3 regions of the Arthrobacter sp. MDT2-34-1 genome follow, and region 3 is predicted to be linked to each of the others. Evidence: riboswitches for the same ligand, from Rfam matches in the RefSeq annotation. Region 3 holds a riboswitch; each other region holds the start of a gene.
The links. Region 3 has a riboswitch for S-adenosylmethionine ahead of AC5RVV_RS14220 (LLM class flavin-dependent oxidoreductase). Riboswitches for the same ligand answer to the same signal wherever they lie in the genome.
Positions count from the first base shown of each region.

Region 1: linked by a shared signal. The riboswitch ahead of AC5RVV_RS08075 (flavin reductase family protein) and the one ahead of AC5RVV_RS14220 (LLM class flavin-dependent oxidoreductase) in region 3 are both predicted to bind S-adenosylmethionine.
Region 2: linked by a shared signal. The riboswitch ahead of AC5RVV_RS16565 (bifunctional o-acetylhomoserine/o-acetylserine sulfhydrylase) and the one ahead of AC5RVV_RS14220 (LLM class flavin-dependent oxidoreductase) in region 3 are both predicted to bind S-adenosylmethionine.

Region 1 is NZ_JBNHGO010000001.1:1,732,636-1,737,464, forward strand. Features, by position in the region: gene AC5RVV_RS08060 (amino acid ABC transporter ATP-binding protein) at 1-740, shown strand, start outside; gene AC5RVV_RS08065 (hypothetical protein) at 1,007-1,219, shown strand; gene AC5RVV_RS08070 (prephenate dehydratase) at 1,307-2,176, shown strand; SAM riboswitch class IV at 2,339-2,453, shown strand; gene AC5RVV_RS08075 (flavin reductase family protein) at 2,506-3,012, shown strand; gene AC5RVV_RS08080 (aldo/keto reductase) at 3,062-4,051, opposite strand; gene AC5RVV_RS08085 (alpha/beta hydrolase) at 4,185-4,829, opposite strand, start outside.
Region 2 is NZ_JBNHGO010000004.1:143,511-148,339, reverse strand. Features, by position in the region: gene AC5RVV_RS16580 (CPBP family intramembrane glutamic endopeptidase) at 1-76, shown strand, start outside; gene AC5RVV_RS16575 (hypothetical protein) at 247-1,215, opposite strand; gene AC5RVV_RS16570 (VOC family protein) at 1,390-2,031, opposite strand; SAM riboswitch class IV at 2,259-2,373, shown strand; gene AC5RVV_RS16565 (bifunctional o-acetylhomoserine/o-acetylserine sulfhydrylase) at 2,441-3,766, shown strand; gene metX (homoserine O-acetyltransferase MetX) at 3,847-4,829, shown strand, end outside.
Region 3 is NZ_JBNHGO010000003.1:175,831-180,659, forward strand. Features, by position in the region: gene AC5RVV_RS14210 (acyl-CoA dehydrogenase family protein) at 1-1,262, shown strand, start outside; gene AC5RVV_RS14215 (APC family permease) at 1,277-2,740, shown strand; SAM riboswitch class I at 2,843-2,932, shown strand; gene AC5RVV_RS14220 (LLM class flavin-dependent oxidoreductase) at 3,021-4,442, shown strand; gene AC5RVV_RS14225 (DUF1206 domain-containing protein) at 4,521-4,829, opposite strand, start outside.

The DNA of each region.
Region 1 (4,829 bases), on a different contig from region 3:
CCGTAGAGGGGCTGCGCAAGTCCTTCGGCAGCAACCAGGTGCTCAAGTCCATCGACCTCTCCGTCCAGACGGGCGGGGTACTGGCCCTGATCGGACCCTCCGGGTCGGGCAAAACCACCGTGCTGCGCTGCCTGAACGGCTTGGAAATCCCCGACGGCGGGCGGGTCGCCTTTTCGGGCGGGCCGGCCGTGGATTTCGGTTCGCCGGTGAACCGAAAACAGATCGCCGCCCTGCGCGACCGAAGCGCCATGGTGTTCCAGCACTACAACCTGTTCCCGCACATGACCGTGCTGCAGAACATCATCGAGGGCCCGGTCCAGGTGCAGAAGCGGTCCAAGGCCGAAGCGGTGCGCGAGGCCAGGTCGCTGCTGGACCGTGTCGGGCTCTCCGGCAAGGAAGACCAGTACCCGCATCAGCTCTCCGGCGGACAGCAGCAGCGGGTCGGCATTGTCCGGGCGCTGGCGCTCAAACCTTCGCTGCTGCTGTTCGACGAGCCCACGTCCGCACTGGATCCTGAACTGGTGGGCGACGTGCTGCACGTGATCAAGGAACTGGCTGACGAGGGCTGGACCATGGCCCTGGTCACCCACGAGCTGGCCTTCGCCCGTGAAGTGGCCAGCGAAGTGGTGTTCATGGACGGCGGCGTGGTGGTGGAACGCGGACACCCCGAACAGGTGCTGCGCGAACCGCGGGAGGAGCGCACCCGGCAGTTCGTCCACCGGCTGCTCAACCCGTTCTAGGACCGGGTTCACTTCCGGCTGCCCCCACCCTCCCCCCGACGGCTCCCTGCATCCGCGGGGGGGGTCCCGCCTGCACCGGTCCACAGCACCACGCCGCCACGCCGGGTGTGGCGCACGCCACGCCGGTGCGAAATTCATCTGATGTCATCTGGGATGGCAGAATGTAAAGTTCCATGCACCGTTCCGCATGGCAGGCTCGTTCCGGCCGGAAGCTTCCATCCCGCGTTTCTCCTGCGCGGAAACCTCCGGCCACGAAAGGCAGAACCATGGCCACTTCCCTGGCTACCAAGTCGTTGACCGCACAGACGGCTTCCGAAGCGCACGATCTCCTGAATGCTGCGGTCGAAGAGTTGCAAAAGCTCGCCGCCATCGACGGCGATTGCGGCATCTTGGTCACTCGCACCGGCCCCGGGCAGTTTACGGTGGAGCTGAGCGACGACGTGCCCTACGGCATCACCCAGGAATCGCATCTGTACTAAGCGGTTGGCGGGCCGGTCCCGGTTATATGACGCCGCCCGGTTGCCCGGAATGAAGCGCCGGCCCGCCCCGGTGGGATAATTTCGCCCATGGCTCCAGCGATTGCGTACCAAGGTGAACCCGGCTCGAACTCCCACATGGCTTGCCTGGAAGTGCGCCCCGGTTGGGAAGCGGTGCCGTGTGCCAGCTTCGAGGATGCGTTCGCTGCCGTCACCGGCGGCGAGGCGGAACTGGCCATGATCCCCATCGACAACTCGATCGCCGGGCGGGTGGCGGACATCCACGCCCTGCTGCCGAAGACCACCCTGCAGATCGTGGAGGAATTCTTCCTGCCCATCCGTTTCAGCCTGCTGGGCGTACGCGGGGCCACCGTGGAGCAGGCCCGGGAGGTGCACAGCCACATCCATGCTTTGGGCCAGTGCCGCAAGCTGATCCGCAGGCTCGGGCTCACTCCGGTCATCGCCGGCGACACCGCCGGTTCGGCCCGGGAGGTGGCCGAATGGAAGGACCCGACCAAGGTCTCCCTGGCGCCGCCGATGGCCGCCGAACTCTACGGCCTGGAGGTTTTCGCGGAAAAGGTCGAAGACGATCCGACGAACACCACACGGTTCGTGGTGCTGGCCGACCGCCGGCCGGTCCCGTCCCGCGAGGAACTTCCCGGTCCGGCCGTGACCAGCTTCGTGTTCCGCGTGCGGAACGTGCCGTCCGCGCTGTACAAGGCGCTGGGCGGTTTCGCCACCAACGGCATCAACATGACCCGGTTGGAGAGCTACATGGTGGGCGGCGAGTTTGCCGCCACCATGTTCATGGTGGACGTCGAAGGCCACCCGGACGATCCGGCCATGGTCCACGCCTTCGAGGAACTGGACTTCTTCACCACCGAAATCCGCATCCTGGGCGTCTACCCGGCGCATCCGTTCCGGCAGCAGACCGTGCGCCCGGGCGCCGCCGCGCAGTAGCCGTGGCGCCAGCAGTCGGACAGTAGCCTTCGGGGCAGCAGCCGTCGCACGGCCGCCCGTCGGGCAGCAGCCACCTCGCGTGGCCCGGGAGTAAAACGCTGCATTTGACGAACTGTTACCGGCGTTTGACCCAGGCCCTTCCCCGCTCTTAGCGTGGAGACGAATCAAGAGCGCCAACTTCACAGCCCTGGCTGGTTGGCCGGCAACCCTCTACCGTAGCGGGGTGCTCCAGGTGATGATTCGGCCCGCCGGGGATGTCGGCAGGCAAGTACGCGTATCCACCCGCAGCAGCTCGGCCGCAGCGGATGCGCCCAAGCCCCAAGGACGCCATGTCGCTACACCATGACCTGACCCCCCACACGTTGCGCTCCGCCTTCGGCCGGTTCCCCTCGGGCATCGCGGCGCTGTGCGCGACCGTCGACGGCGAGCCGCAGGGCATCGTCGCCTCCTCGTTCACCGTGGGCGTCTCCCTCGAGCCGCCGCTGGTGATGTTCGCCGTGCAAAACACCTCACGGACCTGGCCGCTGGTCCGGCGGGCCAACCGGATCGGCGTCTCGGTGCTCGGCACCGGGCACGACGGCGTCTGCCGCCAGATCGCGTCCAGGACCGGTGACCGCTTTGCCGGCCTGAGCCTGCACGGCACCGACGACGGCGCGCTTTTCCTCAACGACGCGGCGCTCTGGCTGGACTGCTCGGTGCACCAGGAAGTCCCGGCCGGGGACCACCACGTCGTGCTGCTGCAGGTGCACGGACTGTCCACGCACGACGGCACCCACGAGCCCCTGGTCTTCCACGATTCCGCGTTCCGCCGGTTGGAACAGCCGGCCTTCGTCTAGGACGCATGGTCCCGGCCCCGCCCGCAGCTGCGGGGCCGGGCGCGGGCAGCTAAGGCAGCGGCCTGCCTCGGGCCGCCACCCACAGGGAGTACCACTCCTCGCGGGTCATCGATGCTCCAACCGCTTCCGCCTCGGCACAGGCCCGGATCCGGTCCGGGCTGCTGGTACCGACGACCGGCCGGATGCCTGCCGGATGCCGCAGCAGCCAGCCCAGCACCACGGCCTCGGGCGGGCACCCCTTGTCCCGGGCAAGTTCCGTGACCAGGGCTGCCGCTGCTTGATCCGCCGGGGGAGAGGCATCCGCGGGCGCGGAAGCATCCGGTGTCGCGGCCTCCGCTGCCGCACGCCCGCTGTACCGGCCCTGGGCCAGCGCTCCCCAGGCCTGCAGCTCCACCCCGTGGGCGGCGCAGTATTCCAAGGTGCCGTGCGGGAAGCTGATCCCCGGTCCCTCCGGGTGGTTCACCAGCACCCCTGACTCCAGCCAGTCGCGTCGGTACAGGCTCATTTCCAGCTGGTTCACCGCCAGCGGTTCATCCAGCGCCGACTGCAGCCAGCGCATCTGTTCGCCGGACATGTTCGAGACACCAAGGCGGCGGACCTTCCCGGCCATCCGAAGCTCGTTGAACGCCGCGGCGATCTCTTCGGCCGGCGTCAGCGGATCGGGCCGGTGGATCAGCAGCGTATCCAGGTGATCGGTGTGCAGCCGGCGCAGGCTCTCGTCGGTGCGGGTCAGGATGGCTTTCCGCGAGGAGTCGTAGTGCCCGACCATGCCGGGGGCCGGCAGCCGGATGCCGCATTTGCCCTGCAGCCGGATCGAGTCGCGCAGCTCGGGACTTCCGGCCAACACCCGCCCGAACGCGGCCTCGGCCTTGCCGTGGGCGTAGATGTCGGCGTGGTCGAACGTCGTGATCCCGGCCTCCAGCGCCGCCGCCACGGCCGCGTGCGCGGCCGCCACATCGGCCGCTTCCAGCGGCCCGCTCCCCCAGCCACCACCCAACCCCATGCAGCCGAATATGAGGCGCGAGCCGGCGTCGTTCATTGAAAGTTCCCCCTTCGCTGGACAGGTTTCCAGCGTACGACGGCGGTGCCCGGGGAGGCGTCGGCGCCGGCCGGGTGATGCAGACACCGAAGAACACTCCTCGTAGCGGGGCGCCGATTCAACTCGGGCGGCATCAGCCGGTGTGGCGACGGAGGAACGCCACGCTGCGCTCCAGCACCTGCCACGCCGCTTCCAACTCCAGGTTGAACTGGAACTGGTGCCCTAGGCCGGCCTCCGTGTGGGGGAAGAACTCCTCCACGGCCGCGCCCTTGATCCGCAGCGCTTCGACCAGCCCGAGCGAGTGCGGCAGCAACGGGTCCGTGTTGCCCGCTGACACGAAAGCCGGCGGGTAATCGGCGCCCACGTGCTTGGCCACGGAGGCCAGCGCGACGTACGGACGCTCCAGATAGTCTTTGGCCCCGGTGTAGGACCACAGCACCGTGCGCAGGTAATTCTGGTTCCCGGCCTGGTCCGCCCCGGCGAGCGAGAGGTCGTACGCCCCGCAGTGCAGCAGCACCGCGCGCAGCCGCTCCGGCTTCATGGGCGAGGCAATGCCGAGCCTTTTGGCATAGTCGGGATCGGCGATGACGAGCGCCAGTTGCGCGGCAATTTGCGCGCCCGCCGAGTCCCCGGCCAGCACGATCCGCTCGGTATCGATGTGAAGCCGCTCGGCATTGTGTTCCAGGTAGCGCAGCGCGGCGGCCGTCTGGCGCACCGGCGCGGGGTAGCGGCGCACGTGGGCCAGCGAATAGTCCACCCCCACGGCGGTGAAGCCGTA
Region 2 (4,829 bases), on a different contig from region 3:
GGCGCACGCGCTGCTGGATATTGCCGGCTTCGTCGGCTACACGCTGCTGGGGCCGGCCATCGGCATCGGCACGTAGCGGGCACAAAGAGTTGCCGGCCATCGGCATCGGCACGTAGCGGGCACAAAAGAGTTGCCGGCCATCTATTGGAGCCTGGTACACGTGCTCCGGCTGTCTCCAGAGCCGCAGCCGAAACCTTCGCAACGGCTCGCCCCCAAGTCAGGAGTGGTGCCGGGGAGAATTGACCGCTACATGCCCGTCCACGAGTTGTTCCACCTATCCTGGGGAAGGCCCGCCATGGAAAGGGACCGGACGATGCCCAGTGGTGTGTCGGTACCTGTGGGCTGGAGCGCGTCCCACATCCAGCGAACCATGCCCGCCCCCGTCGCCCGAATGCGGTCCTCCCGCCTCTTTTCCGCCTCCACTACGTCGGCGGGACTACGGCTCCGAAGGTACTCGTTTCGGGAGTATTTTCCTGCACCATCGAATTCGCCGGCGAGACGAAATTGTTCCCAGTAGAAGTCGACGATGCCGACACGAACTCCCTGCGAATCGAAGACAGGGTACTGCAGTAACGGCTCCGGGAAGTGGTTCAGGTACATCAGAGCCCGGGAGTACGATTCGCCTGGCGACTGCGAGGCGGGATCGGCGAAGGCGAGAACCCGTTTCACGCGGTTTGACTTTCCCGGTGGCAAAGAACCGGCCAGATCAAGAATCCGGGTGGCCTGCAGGGCGGGAAGGCCGAGGTGGCGGTCCACGCGAAGCGCATGGTCCATTGCGGGAACGGCCTCAGCGAAGGGACTATGCGCCGCCACATCGACAACGGTTTGTGCCCGGGAAGTGATCAGGTAGCCGTTGCGGCTAACGAGGGGTTCCAAAAGTTCCCTGCGATGCCACCGGATTCCGCCACGGGACCGACCATGCGTGCCGTTGTAAGCCAACAAGTCCACGTCTAGAGAGCGGCCAATTACCGGAAGTCCCCACACCGCCGCCGCAGAGCGCTGGACAAGGACTCTGTCGGTGCGTCCGGTGCCGACGGCGGCCTCTATGTGTAGGCGCTGCTGCTCCCACCATGGCAACCGCGAGTATTCCCCGGCGGCCGCATACACGCCGCGCCGCAAGCGGACCAATTGTCCTTCCGCAGCTTGTCGGGCGACATCCCGGCGTCCTGGACCCCACTTCTCCAGGTCCCTCACATAGATCAGTTTCACGTCCATACGGGACAGCCTCGGCGGCCTCATGGCGGTCGGGCACGCGGGGAGGAGCTGTGTGGAAAAACGCTGCCCTGCAGGTCGATCTGGAGGGCTTGTGAACGCAAAAGCTCCGTTTCGGGCGTCTGCTCCTTCTATAACGCGGAGCGGACGCCCGAAACGGAGCGATGCCGGGAGAACTTACAGTTCCACGATCCCGTTGGCGGTTTCGAAGCGGACGGACAGGATGCCCGGCGTACCGTTCGGTGCCGTCCAGGCGACCTTGACGTCGTCCAGCAGGCCGTCGACCGGCGTGCCCAGCCAGTCCGCCACCCGCTCGGAAGAGCCGGCGATGGTCAGGCCGATCAGCTTGACCGTGGCGGGGCGGGCGTTGGACGGGTGCAGCGGTTCGGTGCCGTCATCCCAGCGCAACATGTAGGGCACCTGCGGGTCGGCGATGAGGCCCTTGATCCCGATCTGCTGCCAGCTCAGTTCCTGCCCATCCGGGAACTTGCGGTTGCCGGGAACCGCGTGGCGGCCCAGCCGTTCTTCGAACGGGGTCAGGTCGTCGACCGCCACGCACCAGCCCATCCAACCGCCGCCGGCTTCCGACCGCGCCCGCACTGCCTGGCCAAAGGGGGCCTTGTCGGAAGCGGGGTGGTCGAGCACCTCCACGACCTCCAGGTAGTGGTGGTCGGTGAGGGGGAAGATCATATTGCGGGTGCCGAAGCGGGGATGAACCCCGCCCTTGACGGCGTCGATGCCTAGGGCTTTGGAGATCCGCTCTGAGGTGGCAGCCAGACCGTCGGGTTCAGCGGCATAAGAAACATGGTCGAAGCGCATGGCATTATCTTGGCACTTTGTGAACCCGCTCTCGACTTAGGGTGACCTAAGTCACTCAATTTGCGGCTCGTGGGGAACGCGCCGTTCCGGACAGCAATTCCGCCTCCCCGGCACGCGCCGGCAACAGTGACGAAGCGGACGGTCGGACAGGCGGTCCGGAGACCGGTGCCCAGTCATAAGGTGTCATATTGTTGCGGCCGCCGGCTTGTCTGCGGAGACTGGAGGCAGGTCATGAGTGCCAGCGCAAAACCCCGGTTTGCTGGCCGGCAACCCTCCAACCGCGGTGGGGTGCCCCGGGTGAAGACCAGGCAGCCGCCATAAGGCGGTGCGCAAGCGCGGGTCACACCCGGGACAGACATGCCGGCACGGCCGGATCCCGGATGGCCCCTTCCAGTGAAGGAGTTGCACCATGTCCAACGCCGATTGGTCCTTTGAAACCCGTCAGATCCACGCAGGGCAGGAGCCGGACGCCGCCACGGGCGCCCGCGCACTGCCGATCTACCAGACCACGTCATTCGTGTTCCCCAGCGCGCAGAGCGCGGCCGACCGGTTCGCCCTGTCCGAACTGGCACCCATCTACACCAGGATCGGCAACCCCACCCAGGAAGCGGTCGAGACCCGGATCGCCAACCTGGAGGGCGGCGTCGGCGCCCTGCTGCTTGCTTCGGGCCAGGCCGCGTCGACGTTCTCCATCCTCAACCTGGCCGAGGCCGGCGACCACATCGTGGCCAGCCCCAGCCTGTACGGCGGCACCTACAACCTGCTGCGCACCACGCTGCCCAAGTTCGGCATCGAGGTCACCTTCGTCGAGGATCCGGACAACCTGCAGCAGTGGCGCGATGCCGTCAAGCCGAACACCAAGGCGTTCTTTGGCGAGGTCGTCTCCAACCCGCGCCAGGACGTGCTGGACCTGGAGTCGGTCAGCGCCATCGCCCACGAAAACGGCGTGCCGCTGATCGTTGACAACACCTTGTCCACCCCGTACCTGATCCGCCCGATCGAGTGGGGGGCCGACATCGTGCTCCACTCGGCCACCAAGTACCTCGGCGGCCACGGGACGGCGATCGGCGGCGTGATCGTCGACGCCGGCACGTTCGATTTCGCCGCCGACCCCGAAAGGTTCCCGGGGTTCAACACGCCGGACGACACCTACAACGGGCTGGTCTTCGCCCGCGACCTCGGCGTCAACGGCGCTCTGGGCGCCAACCTGGCCTACATCCTCAAGGCCCGGGTGCAGTTGCTGCGCGACCTGGGGTCCGCCATCTCGCCGTTCAATGCCTTCCTGATTGCCCAAGGGCTGGAGACGCTGAGCCTGCGCGTGGAGCGGCATGTGGCCAACGCTCAGAGGGTGGCCGAATTCCTGGAAGAGCACGACGACGTTGCCTCCGTCGCGTACCTCGGCCTGCCCTCCAGCCCCTGGTATGAGCGCGGCCGCAAGTACGGCCCGAAGGGGACCGGCGCCATCGTCGCGTTCGAAATCAAGGGCGGCATCGAGGCCGGAAAGCGCTTTGTGGACGGCCTTGAACTGCACTCGCACGTGGCCAACCTGGGCGATGTGCGCTCGCTGGTGATCCACCCGGCGTCGACCACCCATGCCCAACTCTCGGCCGCGGAACGGGTCGCAGCCGGGGTGACCGACGGTCTGGTCCGGCTGTCGGTAGGCATCGAGAACGTCAACGACATCATCGCCGACCTGGAGGCCGGTTTCCGCGCCGCCAAGGGTGCGGACGACTAGGCAAGCAGGTAGAGCGCAGCGTGACGATAGTGCAACCGCAGGAACTGGTGGAACAGGCAACCGACGGCATCCTGCGCCGGATGCCGGTTGGTGCGCTGGAGCTGGAAGCCGGCGGCTATCTGCCCGAGGTGGTCCTCGGCTTTGAGACCTGGGGCACCCTGAATGCGGACGCGTCCAATGCCGTCCTGATCCAGCATGCCCTGACCGGCAGCACGCATGTCGCACGCGGCTACTCGGACGAGGACGGCTGGTGGGACGACCTGGTAGGCCCCGGTGCCACGATCGACACGGAGCGCTATTTCGTCGTGGCCGCCAACATGATTGGCGGCTGCTACGGCTCCACCGGTCCCTCGTCGCCGGCTCCGGACGGGACGCCGTGGGGTTCACGCTTCCCGTTCGTCACGATCCGCGATTCGGTCCGCGCCGAGGCGCGGCTGGCCGACGCGCTGGGGATCCGGCGCTGGCACACGGTGCTCGGCGGGTCGATGGGTGGCGCCCGCGCGCTTGAATGGGCGGCTACGTTCCCGGAGCGCACGGCCCGGTGCGCCGTCCTGGCGTGCGGCGCCGCGAGCACCGCCGAACAGATTGCCTTCGCGCAGGCGCAGGTCGCGGCCATCCGGCTGGACCCGTACTTCTCCGGCGGCGACTATTACGGGGGCCCCGCTCCCGAGGCTGGACTGGGTATCGCCCGGCGGATCGCGCACATCAACTACCGCTCGGAGCCGGAGCTGGAGTACAGGTTCGGCCGCAAGCCGCAGGCGGAGGAGCAGCCGTTCGGCGGCATTACGCCGTCCGCCCGTGGCCGCTATGCCGTGGAAAGCTACCTTGACTACCAGGCGGACAAGCTCGTCGCGCGCTTCGACGCCAACAGCTACATCCTGCTCACCGAGGCCCTCATAAGCCACGACGTTGCCCGGGGCCGGGGCTCGCTGGAGCAGTCGCTGGGCGGCCTCACCGACACGCAGTTCTTCGTCGCCGCGGTGGATTCCGACCGCCTGTACTTCCCGGAACAGTCGCGGCAGCTGGCCGAGGCGCTGCCCGGGGCGGTCAAGGTCCACACCAT
Region 3 (4,829 bases):
TCTTCGCGCGCATCGCCGCCGGGGCGTTAAGCCGCGAGCTCACCCGCGAGCTGCCGTTTGACCAGATCGGTTGGCTGAAGGACGCAGGCTTCGGCGCCGCCCGGATTCCGGCCGAGTTCGGCGGCGACGGGCTGGACTGGGAAGAGTTCACCCGGCTCCTGATCGAGCTGGCCGCCGCGGACAGCAACATTCCGCAGGCGCTGCGTTCACACATTGCCTTGGTGGAGGAGAACCTGTACCACCACGGCCGCACCTCGGACCGCAGTGTTTGGCTGCGGCGCTTCGCGTCCGGCGAGCTGGCCGGCAACGCCTGGACCGAACCGGGCGCCGGGGGAACCGCCACCGTGCTGTCCGAGACCGGCGGCAAGCTGCTGCTGAACGGCCGCAAGTTCTACACCACCGGCACCATCTTCTCGGACTGGATCGATGTCACCGCCAAGCGCCCGGACGGCTCCGATGTCTCGGTGATCATCTCCACCAAGACGCCGGGCGTGGAAACCTTCGACGACTGGGACGGTTTCGGCCAGCGGCTCACCGGCAGCGGCACCACCGTGTTTACCGACGCGGTGGTGGACCCGGCCAACGTGTCCGCCTTCGCCGACCGCTTCCCGTACCAGACGGCGCTCTACCAGCACATCCTGCTGGTGACTCTGGCCGGCATCGCCCAGGGCGTCACCAGCGAAGCCGCAGAGAACGTGCGGGACCGCAAGCGGGTGTTCGGCCACGGAAACGCCCCGCTGGTCCGGCACGACGCGCAGGTCCTCCAAGTGGTCGGCGAAATCAGCGCCACATCCTATGCCGCGAAGGCAACCACCCTCGGCGTTGCCCGCAGCCTGGACCGCGTCTTTGCCTCGCGGCAGTCAGGCGCCGATGCCGAGAAGGCGGCCAACATCGCCGTCGAACTGGAATCGGGCCGGGCGCAGATTGTGCTCAGCGCCTTGGTCCCGGACGCCGCGGGCGCCCTCTTCAACGCGCTCGGCGCCTCCTCCACCAGCACCGGCAAGGCGCTGGACCGGCACTGGCGCAACGCCCGCACAGTCGCCACCCACAACCCGTTCATCTACAAGGCGCGGATCGTCGGTGACTGGGAAGTCAACGGCGCCGAGCCCCCGTACGTCTGGTCGATTGGCGAGGCCAATGCCGACGCCGCGCGTCAGCCACAGAGCGACGGCGCCAGTCAGTCACCCACCGACGTCACGCGTCAGCCACAGAGCGACGGCGCCCGTCCAAACAGCCAAGCCGCCCGCTCCGCGGCCCTCTAGGAAGAAGCCAAACCATGTCTGTATCCGTCAATAACCCAATCCTCGCCGCACGCGCGGCCGCCGCGGCCGCCAATGCCGGTGCACCGCGGCTCTCCGGCCGGCTGGGCGTCGCCAGCATCGTGCTCATCGTGCTGGCGGCCGCGTCGCCGCTGGGAGTCATCGGCGGAACCGTCCCGCTGGCCATCGTCAGCGGCAACGGCGCCGGCCTTCCCTTCATCTACCTGCTGGCCATGGCCATCCTGCTGTTGTTTGCCGTCGGCTTCACCACCATGACACCGCACGTGCCAACGGCCGGCGCGTTCTTCAGCTACGTCGACAAAGGCCTCGGCCGCAGGGCTGGCCTGGGGGCGGCCTTCGTGGCCCTGCTCTCGTACCTCGCGCTGGAAGCCGGCGTCTTCGGCCTGCTGGCGCCGGCCGTCGACGATGTGGTCCGCGCCTACGGCGGGCCGGCACTGCCATGGTGGGCATGGGCCGCTGCCGCCCTGGCCGCCGTCGCCTGGCTGGGCCACCGCAACATCGAGCTCTCCGGCAAGGTGCTGGGGGTACTGCTGGTCGCCGAGGTGCTGATCGTGCTGGTTTTGGACGCTGCCGTAATTTTTGGCGGCGGCGGCCGCGAGGGCCTGTCCACCGGGTTCGTCACCCCGTCCACCGTGCTGTCCGGGGCGCCCGGCATCGCGCTGTTGTTCGCCATCCTGAGTTTCATTGGCTTCGAGGCCACCGCCGTGTTCCGCGACGAGGCACGCGACCCGGACAAGACGATCCCGCGCGCCACCTATGTCGCCCTCATCGTGGTGGGCGGCTTCTACGCGCTCTCCAGCTGGCTGCTGATCAGCGTGTGGGGCGACGAGGGCATCGTCCAAAAGGCCACGGAGGCGCCCGGCACCTTGCTCTCGGAGACTACCGCGCTCTACCTCGGAACCGCGGGCAGCCACGTCATCCAGGTACTGCTGGCCAGCAGCCTGTTCGCCTGCATCCTGTCCCTGCACAACATCAGCTCACGCTATTTCTTCCAGATCGCCGGACAGGGCATTTTCCCCGCCAAGCTGGCCGGCACGCACACCCGGCACCACTCGCCACATCTGGCCTCGGCCGCTTCGACCGGAGTGGTGGCCCTGTTCCTGCTGGCAGCCGTCGTGGCCGGCTGGGACCCGATCGTGCAGTTCTACACCTGGTTTGCCGGTTTCGCCTCCCTGGGCGTGGTGGTGCTGATGACGCTCACCAGCATCGCGGTGCTGGTCTTCTTCCGCCTGCAGGGCGCACCGGCCCGCGACTGGAAGCGCTCCGTCGCACCGGCTCTCGGACTCCTCGGGCTGCTGGCCATCCTGGGCCTGATCCTGCAGAACCTGCCCACCCTGGTCGGCAACAGTGTGCCGCTGGCCATCGCCGTCGTCGTCCTGATCCTTGTCTGCCTGGGGGCCGGAGCGGTGGCGGGATGGAAGCGTCCGCAGGTCAAAGCCGGCTCCGCCCCGGCGTCGTGATTCTTACCCCGCGTGACGGAGGGCGCCCCGGCGTCGTAATTCTTACCCCGCGTGACGCGGAACATTTCCCTCCGGGGCGCCCGCGGGTGTCCAATGGAGGGGTACCCATCCAGAGCGGCCGAGAGACCTGGCTTGTTGACGCCGCAGCAACCCCCTCCCTGAGGAAGGTGCTACCGCCAGGACCGATGGAGAAGCTCGATCTCTCGTTGGTCTTCCGTTGGCAGCCGCATGCCCGACGGAGGGCCGGCGCGGGCTCTTCTCATCAGAAAAGGAGCCTGACATGACCGTAAACAACCCGCAGCCCAACCCCCGGCGCCAGATTCGTTTCAACGCCTTCGACATGAACTGTGTGGGCCATCAGTCGCCCGGACTGTGGCGCCACCCGCAGGACAAGTCCGCCACCTACAACACCATCGGCTACTGGACCCACCTGGCCAAGGTGCTGGAAAAGGGCCTGTTCGACGGCCTGTTCATCGCCGACGTGCTCGGCACCTACGACGTCTTCGGATCCTCCAACGAGACGACGCTGCGCGCCGGCACGCAGGTCCCCGTGAACGATCCGTTCATGCTGGTCTCGGCGATGGCCGCGGTGACCGAGAACCTCGGCTTCGGCGTCACCGCCGGCACAGCCTACGAGCACCCCTACCCGTTCGCCCGCCGCCTGGCCACGCTGGACCACCTGACCAACGGGCGGGTCGGCTGGAACGTGGTCACCGGTTACCTGCCCTCGGCGGCGCGCAACATGGGCCAGGAAGACCAGTTGGAGCACGACGAGCGCTACAACCACGCGGACGAATACCTCGAGGTCATCTACAAGCTGCTCGAGGGCTCGTGGGAGGACGACGCGGTGGTCAAGGACGTGGAGACCGGCGTCTTCACCGACCCGGCGAAGGTCCACGAGATCCGGCACGAGGGCAAGTACTTTAAGGTTCCCGGCATCGCCATCACCGAGCCGAGCCCGCAGCGCACCCCGGTCATCTTCCAGGCCGGGGCTTCCAAGCGCGGCACCGAGTTCGCCGCCGGGAACGCCGAGGCGGTGTTCGTGACCTGCCCGACCAAGGAGATGCTGGCCGCATCGGTGAAGAAGATCCGCGACGCCGTGGAGGCGGCCGGGCGCGACCGCTACGACGTCCGCATCTACGCGATGCAGACCGTGGTGACCGGGCCCGACACCGCCGCCGCGCAGGCCAAATTCGCGGACTACAAGTCCTACGCGGACATCAACGGGGCGCTGGCGCTGATCTCCGGCTGGATGGGCGTGGACCTCTCCACCTACGGCCCGGACGACGTGATCGGCGGGAACGTGAAGTCCAATGCCATCCAGTCCTCGGTGGAGACCTTCCAGAAGGCATCCGGCGACAGCGGCAAGCCGTGGACCATCCGCCAGCTCGCCGAATGGGTCGGCGTCGGCGGTTTCGGCCCGATCACCGTCGGCTCCGGCGCGGAGGTGGCCGCCAAGCTCGTGGAGTGGGTCGACGAGACCGACGTGGACGGGTTCAACCTGGCCTACGCGATCACCCCGGGAACGTTCGAGGACATCGTGGAATTCGTCGTGCCGGAACTGCAGAAGCTGGGAGCCTACCCCACGGAGTACGCGCCGGGGACCCTGCGCAACAAGCTCTTCGGCCGCGGCGACAAGCTGCCGGAGAACCACCGGGCCGCCGGCTTCCGCCTGCAGAACGCGCTGGCCCACCGGGCGTAGGCATCGGCAGAACCATCTAAACAACGACGGCGGTGCGCCTGGCCCACGGGGAGGCGTACCGCCGTCGTTCTCCGGTGCCTACATCTTCGCGTAGCGCGCCCGGGCGCCCATGTAGAGGCCGTAACAGATCAGGCCAACGGCGACGACGGCGAGTGCGGCCGGGCCGAAAGCCTGGTCGCGCAGCGCCTTGAGCGCCCCGTCCAACCCCTTGACCTCCTGCGGGTCGTGCTGCACCGCGGCCACCGCCAGCAGCAGCCCCAGCACGAACAGTGCCAGCCCCTTGCCCGCATAACCCACGACGCCGGTCCACGTCACGGCGGTGCCGGTGCTGCCTCCGGGGAGCCGTTTGAGGTCGTCCAGGAACTTCTTCTTCAGGCCCTTGTAGAC